DNA from 2 places in the Streptomyces sp. NPDC098781 genome. Region 2 is predicted to be linked to the other one. Evidence: predicted binding sites of a transcription regulator. Region 2 holds the regulator's gene; the other holds the start of a gene.
The links. The regulator HspR, encoded in region 2, represses chaperone genes until heat shock. The targets are predictions, from matches to a motif close to TTGAGNNNNNNNNNCTCAA.

Region 1 (4,771 bases), on a different contig from region 2:
GCGCGCTGTAGTTGCCGCCGGCGCCGATCGCCAGCAGGGCCGGGGCGATGATCGGGACGAGGGACTGGGGAAGGGCGTTGCCGATGTTGAGGACACCCATGTCCTTGGCGGACTCCTCGGGGTTGGGCAGCACCGCGGCGGCCAGGGCCATGTCGACGGAGAGATACAGGCCCTCGGAGAATCCGAAGACCACCATGGCGACCAGGTACATGCCGAAGGTGTGCGCGGAGGCGACGACGGCGAGCCCGATCGCCATGCCCAGCGAGGAGACGAGCACATACGGCTTACGGCGCCCCGAGCGGTCGGAGAGCTGACCGCCGACCAGCGAACCGGCCACGGTCGCGGCGACCATGACGAGCGTGCCCTGGAAGACCTTGTCGGTGACCTCGTCGCCGTCGAAGCCCATGCGGTCCATCAGGAAGTACACCGAGTAGCTGGTCACACAGGCGGCGCCGGTGAAGACCAGGAACCGGCCGGCGAAGTTCCACGCGAAGTCGGGGTGCCGGCGCGGGCTCACCCAGAAGCTGCGCAGGAACTCCCTGACGCTGTACGGCTCGAAGGCGCCGGCCCGCGCCGGCCGGTCGCGGTCCTTCATCACGACGGCCAGCACGGCGACGGCCGCGAAGCCGATGGCGCCGGGCACTAGGAAGGCGAGGGCGAGCGAGCCGCTGAACACCTGCGCCAGCGCCGAGCCCGCGATCATCGACAGCGACAGCATCATGCCGACGGCGCCGGAGACGCGGGCCTGCTGGCGCTCGGGGATCAGGTCCGGGATGCAGGAGGTCAGCGCGGCGAGGGTGGCGTTGATGCCGAGTTGGGCGAGGGCCCAGCCGAGCATCAGCACCGGCACGCTGCCGCCGAGGGCGACGACCAGCAGCCCGGCGAGACCGGCCGCCATGCCGCCGAGCAGCCAGGGGCGACGGCGTCCGAGGCGGCTGGTGGTGCGGTCGGAGAGGGCGCCGAAGACCGGGTTGCCCAGCATCGCGAGCAGGGCTCCGACGGACAGCACCTGACCGAGCGCGGTGCCGCGGTCGCCCTCCGGGACGATCTGGTTCACCCGCAGGGCGAGGGTCACCATCACGGGCGTGAGGACGGCGAGATACGCGCCGAACTGTGCGAAGGCGAGGGCGGCGACCAGCTTGGCCGGAGCGGGCTGCTGCGGGGGCTCGACGGACGGGGCGGCCGTTCTGTCGAGCGGGGCGTCGTGGCTCAGGGCCATGGCGGCCTCCAGGGGGACGGGGGCGCTTCGTTGCGCGCCGGCCCGATCAGGGAAGCAGCAAAACCGAGTGGGTACTAGGTTTTCAACGCGTGGCCAGAATCATGCCGCACGCGTCTTGAAAGAGAGGGGCGGTGACACGTGTAATCACTGATTCTGCCGTCGGTTAGGGTGGCCGCCATGGAGCGCAAGCGAAGCCCCGGGACGGTCGCCAAAGGCCCTGGCCGCGGCACCTATGCCGTGGGTGACGAGCGCCGGCTGCGCATCCTCGACGCCGCGGTCGAGCACTTCGCCCAGTGGGGCTTCCACGCCTCCTCGATGGCCCGGATCGCCAGGGACGTAGGGATCACCCAGGGCGGGCTGCTGCATCACTTCCGCAGCAAGGAGGATCTGCTGGTGCAGGTCCTCGCGCGCAGCGACGAGGCCGACGAGGAGAAGTTCTTCTCCCGGGAGTTCGGCTCGGCAGCGGAGTGTCTCTCCGTCGTCGTGCGGCTCGCCGAGTACAACGCCACCCGCCTCGGCCGCACCCGGATGTTCAACGTCCTCGCCGCGGAGGCGGGGGAGCCGGGGCACCCCGCGCACACCTACTTCGTCGAGCGGTACGCCAGGGTCGTGGAACACCTCTCGCTGACCCTGCGGCGGGCCGTCGCTGCCGGGGAACTGAAGCCGGACACCGACCCGGTGGCCGTGGCGCAGGAACTGGTCGCCGTCATGGACGGGCTCCAGCTCCAGTGGGTGCTCGACCCCGAGGGGTTCGACATGGGCGGACGGCTGCGGGGGTACGTGGACCGGCTGCTGCGGACGCTCACGGTCACGGGAGCCGGGCTGCCGCCGGAGCGGTGACCTCGTTGAGAGCTTCCTGAGAATCGGCTTCCGAGTGGCCCCGGTCACAGACACCCATGGGTCGCGGGCGAAGGGTGGGGGAAACGGAAGGAGCACCTCACCTTGGAACGGACCGTGGCCTCGGGCGCGACGGACCCAGGGCCGGCGCCCGGTGAGGCGGGCCTGCCCGAGGCGGCCGAGCTGCTCGACGCGATGCCGCGCCAGCGCGCACCGCTGGGGCCCGACACGCCTGCGCCTTCCATCCCGGTCATATCCAGGGCCACCGGCCCCGCCTTCCGTCCCTGGCGGCTGCTCCCCACCCCCACCGGCACCCCGTTCACCCTCGCCTACGCCGTCGTACTGACGGTCACCTCCCTGATCGCCAGGTACGCCGACCCCTCTCTCACGCACGCCCTGCACCAGAGCTCCAGCACCGACGTGGCCCACCTGGTGCGTACGCCCGTGTTCGTGCTGCTCGCCAGCGCGCTGTGGACCGCCGGCGGCGTCGTGGCGCCGTACACCCTCTGCTTCCTGCTCGTGCTGACCGCCCTGGAGCGGCGGGTCGGCGGTGCTCGCGCGGCCGTCGTCTTCCTGACCGGGCACGTCCTGGCCACCCTCGCGACCGAGGTGCCCGTGGGACTGGCGGTTCTCGTCGGCCACCTCCCCGACAGCTCGCTGCACCGCCTCGACTACGGCGTCAGCTTCGGCGTCGCTACGAGCGTCGGCGCGCTGACCGGGCTGCTGCGACCGTGGCTGCGATGGCCGGTGCTGGTGCTGTTCGGCGGGACGCTCGTCCAGGACCTGCTGAACCTCACGGATCCGCTGACCGGTTGGGGGCATCTGGTGGCCCTGGTCATCGGCGTGGGGATGTGGCCCGTGGTGCGGAGCTGGTCCTGTCAGGGCTAGTGCGGCGGATGTGGGAAGAGCCGGGCGCCGGCGACTGTTGCTTCCCCACAGAGCACGAAAGGCGAGGTCACGCCCTGTGGCCCGGATGATCGCTCACAGCGAACGCGGGCCGGGGAACATTCGCACTCTCCCAAGCATTGAGTCGGCATAACTCAACTTGACTGCCTAAGGGGAGATCATGGCTTCGACGTCCACTTCGCTCACCCTGCCCGTGCTGCCGCTCGACGACGAGGTCGTGCTGCCCGGGATGGTGGTCCCGCTGGACTTGAACGACGCCGATGTGCGTGCCGCGGTGGAGGCCGCCCAGGCCGCAGCCCGGTCCACACCGGGAAAGCCCAGGGTGCTCCTGGTGCCACGGATCGACGGGACCTACCCGGGCACCGGTGTGCTCGGCACCGTGGAGCAGGTCGGCCGGCTGGCCGACGGTGATCCGGGTGCCCTGATCCGCGGGCGCGGCCGCGTGCGGATCGGCGCCGGGACGACCGGGCCGGGTGCGGCCCTGTGGGTCGAGGGGACGCGGATCGACGAGAGCGTGCCCGAGCCGCTGCCCGGACAGGTCGGCGAACTGGTGAAGGAGTACAAGGCCCTCGCCACCGCCTGGCTGCGCAAGCGCGGCGCCTGGCAGGTCGTGGACCGGGTCCAGGCCATCGACGACGTGTCCCAGCTCGCCGACAACTCCGGCTACTCGCCGTTCCTGACCACCGATCAGAAGATCGAGCTGCTGGAGACCGCCGACCCGGTCGCCCGCCTCAAGCTCGCCACCCAGCAGCTGCGCGACCACCTCGCCGAGCAGGACGTGGCCGAGACCATCGCCAAGGACGTCCAGGAAGGCGTCGACAAGCAGCAGCGCGAGTTCCTGCTGCGCCGCCAGCTGGAAGCCGTCCGCAAGGAACTGCGCGAGCTGAACGGCGAGCAGGACGGCGAGGAGTCCGACGACTACCGCGCCCGCGTCGAGGCCGCCGACCTGCCGGAGAAGGTCCGCGAGGCCGCCCTCAAGGAGGTCGACAAGCTGGAGCGGTCCAGCGACCAGTCGCCCGAGGGCTCGTGGATCCGAACCTGGCTGGACACCGTCCTCGAACTGCCGTGGAACGAGCGGACCGAGGACGCCTACGACATCCAGGGCGCGAAGGACGTGCTGGACGCCGAGCACGCGGGCCTGGAGGACGTGAAGGAGCGGATCACCGAGTACCTGGCGGTGCGCAAGCGCCGTACCGACAGGGGCCTCGGTGTGGTCGGCGGGCGGCGCGGCGGTGCCGTGCTCGCGCTCGTCGGACCGCCCGGTGTCGGCAAGACCTCGCTCGGCGAGTCCGTCGCGCACGCCATGGGGCGGAAGTTCGTCCGGGTCGCGCTCGGCGGTGTGCGGGACGAGGCGGAGATCCGCGGACACCGGCGGACGTACGTCGGTGCGCTGCCCGGCCGGATCGTGCGGGCCATCAAGGAGGCCGGGTCGATGAACCCGGTGGTCCTGCTCGACGAGATCGACAAGGTGGGGTCCGACTTCCGGGGCGACCCGGCGGCCGCCCTGCTGGAGGTCCTGGACCCGGCCCAGAACCACACCTTCCGGGACCACTACCTGGAGGTGGAACTGGACCTGAGCGACGTGGTCTTCCTCGCCACCGCCAACGTCCTGGAGGCCATCCCCGAGGCCCTGCTCGACCGGATGGAGCTGGTCCGGCTCGACGGCTACACCGAGGACGAGAAGATCGTCATCGCGCGTGACCACCTGCTCCAGCGCCAGCTGGAACGGGCCGGTCTGAACAAGGACGAGGTCACCATCGACGAGGGCGCCCTGCGCAGGCTCGCCGGTGAGTACACGCGCGAGGCGGG
Region 2 (4,771 bases):
CGCCGAGATCCGCACCGCCACCGAGAAGGTCGCCGCGGTCTCCCAGAAGGTCGGCCAGGCCATGTACGCCGACGCCCAGGCCGGACAGGCCGCGGGCGGTCCCGAGGGCGCCACCCAGGGCGGCAAGGCCGCTGACGACGACGTCGTCGACGCCGAGATCGTGGACGACGAGCGCAAGGACGGTGTCGCGTAATGACGGAGGAGACCCCGGGCTTCGAGGAGAAGCCCGACGTCCCCTCCGGCGCGACCCCTGACGACGCCGAGTCGAAGGCCGCTCCTCAGGAGGGGGCGGCCCCGGCCGGGGACGAGGCAGCTCACATCGCCGGCCTGACGGCGCAGCTGGACCAGGTGCGCAAGGCGCTCGAAGAGCGCACCGCGGACCTCCAGCGGCTCCAGGCCGAGTTCCAGAACTACCGCCGCCGGGTGGAGCGGGACCGGATCACGGTCAAGGAGGTCGCCATCGCGAACCTGCTGACCGAGCTCCTGCCCGTGCTCGACGACATCGGCCGCGCGCGGGAACACGGCGAACTCGTCGGCGGATTCAAGTCCGTCGGGGAGTCGCTGGAGACCGTGGCGGCGAAGATGGGTCTTCAGCAGTTCGGCAAGGAGGGCGAGCCCTTCGACCCGACGATCCACGAGGCGCTCATGCACTCCTACGCGCCGGACGTCACCGAGACGACCTGCGTCGCGATCCTCCAGCCGGGGTATCGCATCGGCGAGCGCACCATCCGCCCCGCGCGGGTGGCCGTGGCCGAGCCCCAGCCGGGCGCGCAGACCGTCAAGTCGGAGGAGTCCGGCGAGGCGGCCGACGACAAGGAGAGCGGTGGCCCGGACGAGGGCTGACGTTGAACTGACGAGGAGAGAGGAGGGACGTCGAGGATGAGCACCAAGGACTTCATCGAGAAGGACTACTACAAGGTCCTCGGCGTCCCCAAGGACGCCACCGAGGCCGAGATCAAGAAGGCGTACCGGAAGCTCGCCCGCGAGAACCACCCGGACGCCAACAAGGGCAACGCCAAGGCGGAGGAGCGCTTCAAGGAGATCTCCGAGGCGAACGACGTCCTCGGCGACCCCAAGAAGCGCAAGGAGTACGACGAGGCGCGCACCCTGTTCGGCAACGGCGGCTTCCGCCCGGGGCCGGGCGGCACGGGCGGCTCCTTCAACTTCGACCTGGGCGACCTCTTCGGAGGCGGCGCCCAGGGCGGACAGCAAGGAGCGGGCGGCTTCGGCGGCGGACTCGGTGACGTCTTCGGGGGCCTGTTCAACCGCGGCGGTACGGGCACCACCCGCACCCAGCCACGCCGGGGCCAGGACATCGACACCGAGGTCAGCCTCAGCTTCACCGAGGCGATCGAGGGGGCGACGGTCCCGCTGCGGATGTCCTCGCAGTCGCCGTGCAAGGCGTGCGCGGGCACCGGCGACAAGAACGGCACACCCCGGGTGTGCCCGACCTGCGTCGGCACCGGCCAGGTGGCCCGGGGTTCGGGCGGCGGCTTCTCGCTCACCGACCCCTGCCCCGACTGCAAGGGGCGCGGCCTGATCGCCGAGCACCCGTGCATGGAGTGCAAGGGCAGCGGCCGCGCGAAGTCGTCCCGGACCATGCAGGTCCGCATCCCGGCCGGGGTGTCGGACGGTCAGCGCATCAGGCTGCGCGGCAAGGGAGCGCCCGGCGAGCGCGGCGGCCCGGCGGGCGACCTGTACGTCACCGTGCACGTCGACGCCCACCCGGTGTTCGGCCGCAAGGGCGACAACCTCACGGTGACCGTCCCCGTGACCTTCACGGAGGCGGCGCTGGGCGGCGAGGTCAGGGTCCCCACCCTGGGCGGACCGCCGGTCACCCTGAAACTGCCGCCGGGCACGCCCAACGGCCGCACCATGCGGGCGCGGGGCAAGGGCGCGGTCCGCAAGGACGGCACGCGCGGAGACCTGCTGGTCACCGTCGAGGTGAGTGTCCCGAAGGACCTTTCGGGGAAGGCTCGTGACGCGCTCGAGGCGTATCGCGAGGCGACCGCGGGTGAGGATCCGCGGGCGGAGCTGTTCGAGGCCGCGAAGGGAGCATGACGGTGATGGACGGTCGTCGACGCGGTGACAATTTCCGTGGGCCGTATGAACTGACCGAGGAGACCCCGGTCTACGTCATCTCGGTGGCGGCCCAGCTCTCCGGCCTGCACCCGCAGACACTGCGCCAGTACGACCGTCTGGGCCTGGTGTCCCCGGACCGCACGGCCGGCCGCGGCCGGCGCTACTCGGCCCGCGACATCGAACTGCTCCGCCAGGTGCAGGCGTTGTCGCAGGACGAGGGCATCAACCTGGCCGGCATCAAGCGCATCATCGAACTGGAGAACCAGGTCGCCGCCCTCCAGGCCAGGGTGGCGGAGCTCCAGGCCGCCGTCGAGGGCGCCGCGGCGGCGATGCAGCAGCGCGAGGCGGCGGTGCACGCGTCCTACCGGCGCGATCTGGTGCCGTACCAGGAGGTGCAGCAGACCAGCGCGTTGGTGGTGTGGCGGCCGAAGCGGCAGCAGAACGACTGACGTCACGTCAGGACACAGAAGGGGCCGTGGGTACGAACCCACGGCCCCTTCGTCTGTTGCGCGGTGCTCGGGACCTACGGCGTGGTGACCGCCGTGTCGCCCGCCGGCAGGCTCTCCGTGCCGTCCGCGGACACGGCCGTGACCCAGTAGTAGGACGTGGTGCCGCGCGAGACGCCGGTGTCGTAGTACTGGTGGGTACCGGAGGCGGCGTCGGTGATCTTCTCGTAGGCCGAAGTCGCCCGGTTCCAGCGGTAGACGCGGTAGCCGTTCTCGGCCTGCGCCCCGGACCACTCCAGGAGGTTGCCCTCGGCGCCCTCGGCCGGGGTGACGGTGAGCGTCAGGGGCGAACCCTCGGGCGTCGGCGTGCTCGGCGTCAGGTCCAGCTCGGTCGCGACGACGATCTCGGCCTCGCGGGTCCACTGGAAGCTGGAGTTCCAGTCGTCGTCGACGGCATCGACGATGAAGCAGGACTCCTCGCCGTCCGGGACGGTGGTGTAGGCGTACGAGGTGGTATCGGCGGAGAGGTAGTAGCCCGGGTAGAGGGAGCACATCCGCTCCTCCTCGTCACCGAGCAGCTCACCCCGGCGCACCACGTAACGCGCCAGATCGGGCGTGGGGTTGGCGTCCCAGCTGACATGGAAGCCGTACTCGGTCGGTGTGACCTTCACGCCGGTCACAGCGGACGGCGGGGTGAGGTCCTTGCGCTTGCCGCTCACGGCCGAGGACCGCGCGGACTCGTTGCCCGCGGCGTCGAGGGAGGTCGCCCGGTAGAAGTAGGTGGTGCCTTCCACGGCCGAGGTGTCCACGTAGGACGCGTCGGAGGTGGCGCCGACGCGCGTGTACGTCCCGTCCGCGGTGGCCGCCCGGTACACCCGGTACGACGTGGCCCCCTCGACGGCACCCCAGCCGACCCACAGCCCGTCCTGCCGGGAATCCGTGCTCAGCCCACCCGGGACGCCGGGCGCCGTGCGGTCGGCTGTGGTCACCGTCAGCGAAGCCGTCCCCACTGACGCGTTGCCGGCCTTGTCGTAGGCGCGGACGGAGTACTCGTAGGCGGCGCCCGTGACCGGGAGGGAGGTGTCGGTGAACGACGTCGAGGTCGTCGTGGCCAGCGGAGCGGCGGGATACGAGCCGCCCTTGACCCGGCGGTGGACGCGATACCCCGCGAGGTCCATCTCCTTGTTCCCGGCCCAGGTCAGCCTGGCCTTGCCGGTGGCCCGGTCGTAGGTCACGGCCGCGCCCGTCGGGCTGAGCGGTGCGATCTTGTCGACGGAGGCCGAAGTGCGGGGCGTGTAGCCGACCTTGACGCGGGCGGACCCGGTCCAGTTCACGTAGTCGATCCGCAGGGCGTGCTTGCCCTTCGGGATGTCGACGTTGACGGTCTTGGACACCGTCGTGGAGAGGTTCTTCCAGAGGTTGATCTTCAGGTTGCCGTCGACGTAGACGCGGATGCCGTCCAGACCGGACGCGCTGAGAGTGAACGGCCCGCCGGACCCGAAGTCGCGGGTCACGCTCCAGCGGACGCCGAAGTTGTTCGTCGGCAGTCCCGAAGCCGGGGCGCCCGTGCCCCAGTTCTGGTCGATGACGCCGTCGCAGTCGGTCCTGCGCGGCGTGCCGGAGAAGCTGGTATTCGCGTAGAATGTCCGCTTGAACACCGGTGAGGTGCAGGTGACCGCCGCGGAGGCGGGGGCCGCGACGGCGGTGACGAGTCCTGCGGCGGTGGCGAGCACGACCGTGGCGGCCGTGCCTCTGGCTGGGTTCATTCGATCCTCTGGTCGAGTAACGGGACAGCGGGGCGAGCTGTCCTCATCAGGACTCGCGAGGAATGGGGTTGGTTGTACGGATCTTGGTCACACGTTCGATCGAGGTTCGGTGGAGGGGGTGTAACGGGCGTTTGGAGGGGTTCCGCTATGTCTTTACATGATCAGCGGAGCGTGGTGTTGCGCACTCGTTAAGTGATTCCGCTTGACGCTGGGGGGCGTCGACGCGTTGTCTTTTCAGACATCTGGGCGCTCTGGCGCGCCCGTGTCCCGAAGGCACCAGAAGTGAGCTTCTTTATGCGTCCCTTGCGCCCCCTGCGCCGCACCGCCACCGCCGTGGCCGCCGCATCCACGATGACCCTCTCGCTGGCCGCGTGCGGGGCACTGGGTGTCACCGGGGACAGCAGTGAGGCGAGCCCGACCAAGGGCAACGACCTCACGGTGGGGCTGCTGCTGCCGGAGACGGCGAACACGCGCTAC

Region 1: the regulator HspR is predicted to act here: its motif matches at 3,082-3,100, upstream of lon (endopeptidase La).

Annotation. Positions count from the first base shown of each region.
Region 1 covers NZ_JBIWAK010000004.1:478,862-483,632, reverse strand. Annotated here, with positions in the region: gene ACIQWG_RS19055 (MFS transporter) at 1-1,219, opposite strand, end outside; gene ACIQWG_RS19050 (TetR/AcrR family transcriptional regulator) at 1,397-2,059, shown strand; gene ACIQWG_RS19045 (rhomboid-like protein) at 2,162-2,944, shown strand; gene lon (endopeptidase La) at 3,123-4,771, shown strand, end outside.
Region 2 covers NZ_JBIWAK010000005.1:485,431-490,201, forward strand. Annotated here, with positions in the region: gene dnaK (molecular chaperone DnaK) at 1-193, shown strand, start outside; gene grpE (nucleotide exchange factor GrpE) at 193-843, shown strand; gene dnaJ (molecular chaperone DnaJ) at 880-2,061, shown strand; gene ACIQWG_RS23060 (heat shock protein transcriptional repressor HspR) at 2,067-2,531, shown strand; gene ACIQWG_RS23065 (fibronectin type III domain-containing protein) at 2,606-4,294, opposite strand; gene ACIQWG_RS23070 (substrate-binding domain-containing protein) at 4,589-4,771, shown strand, end outside.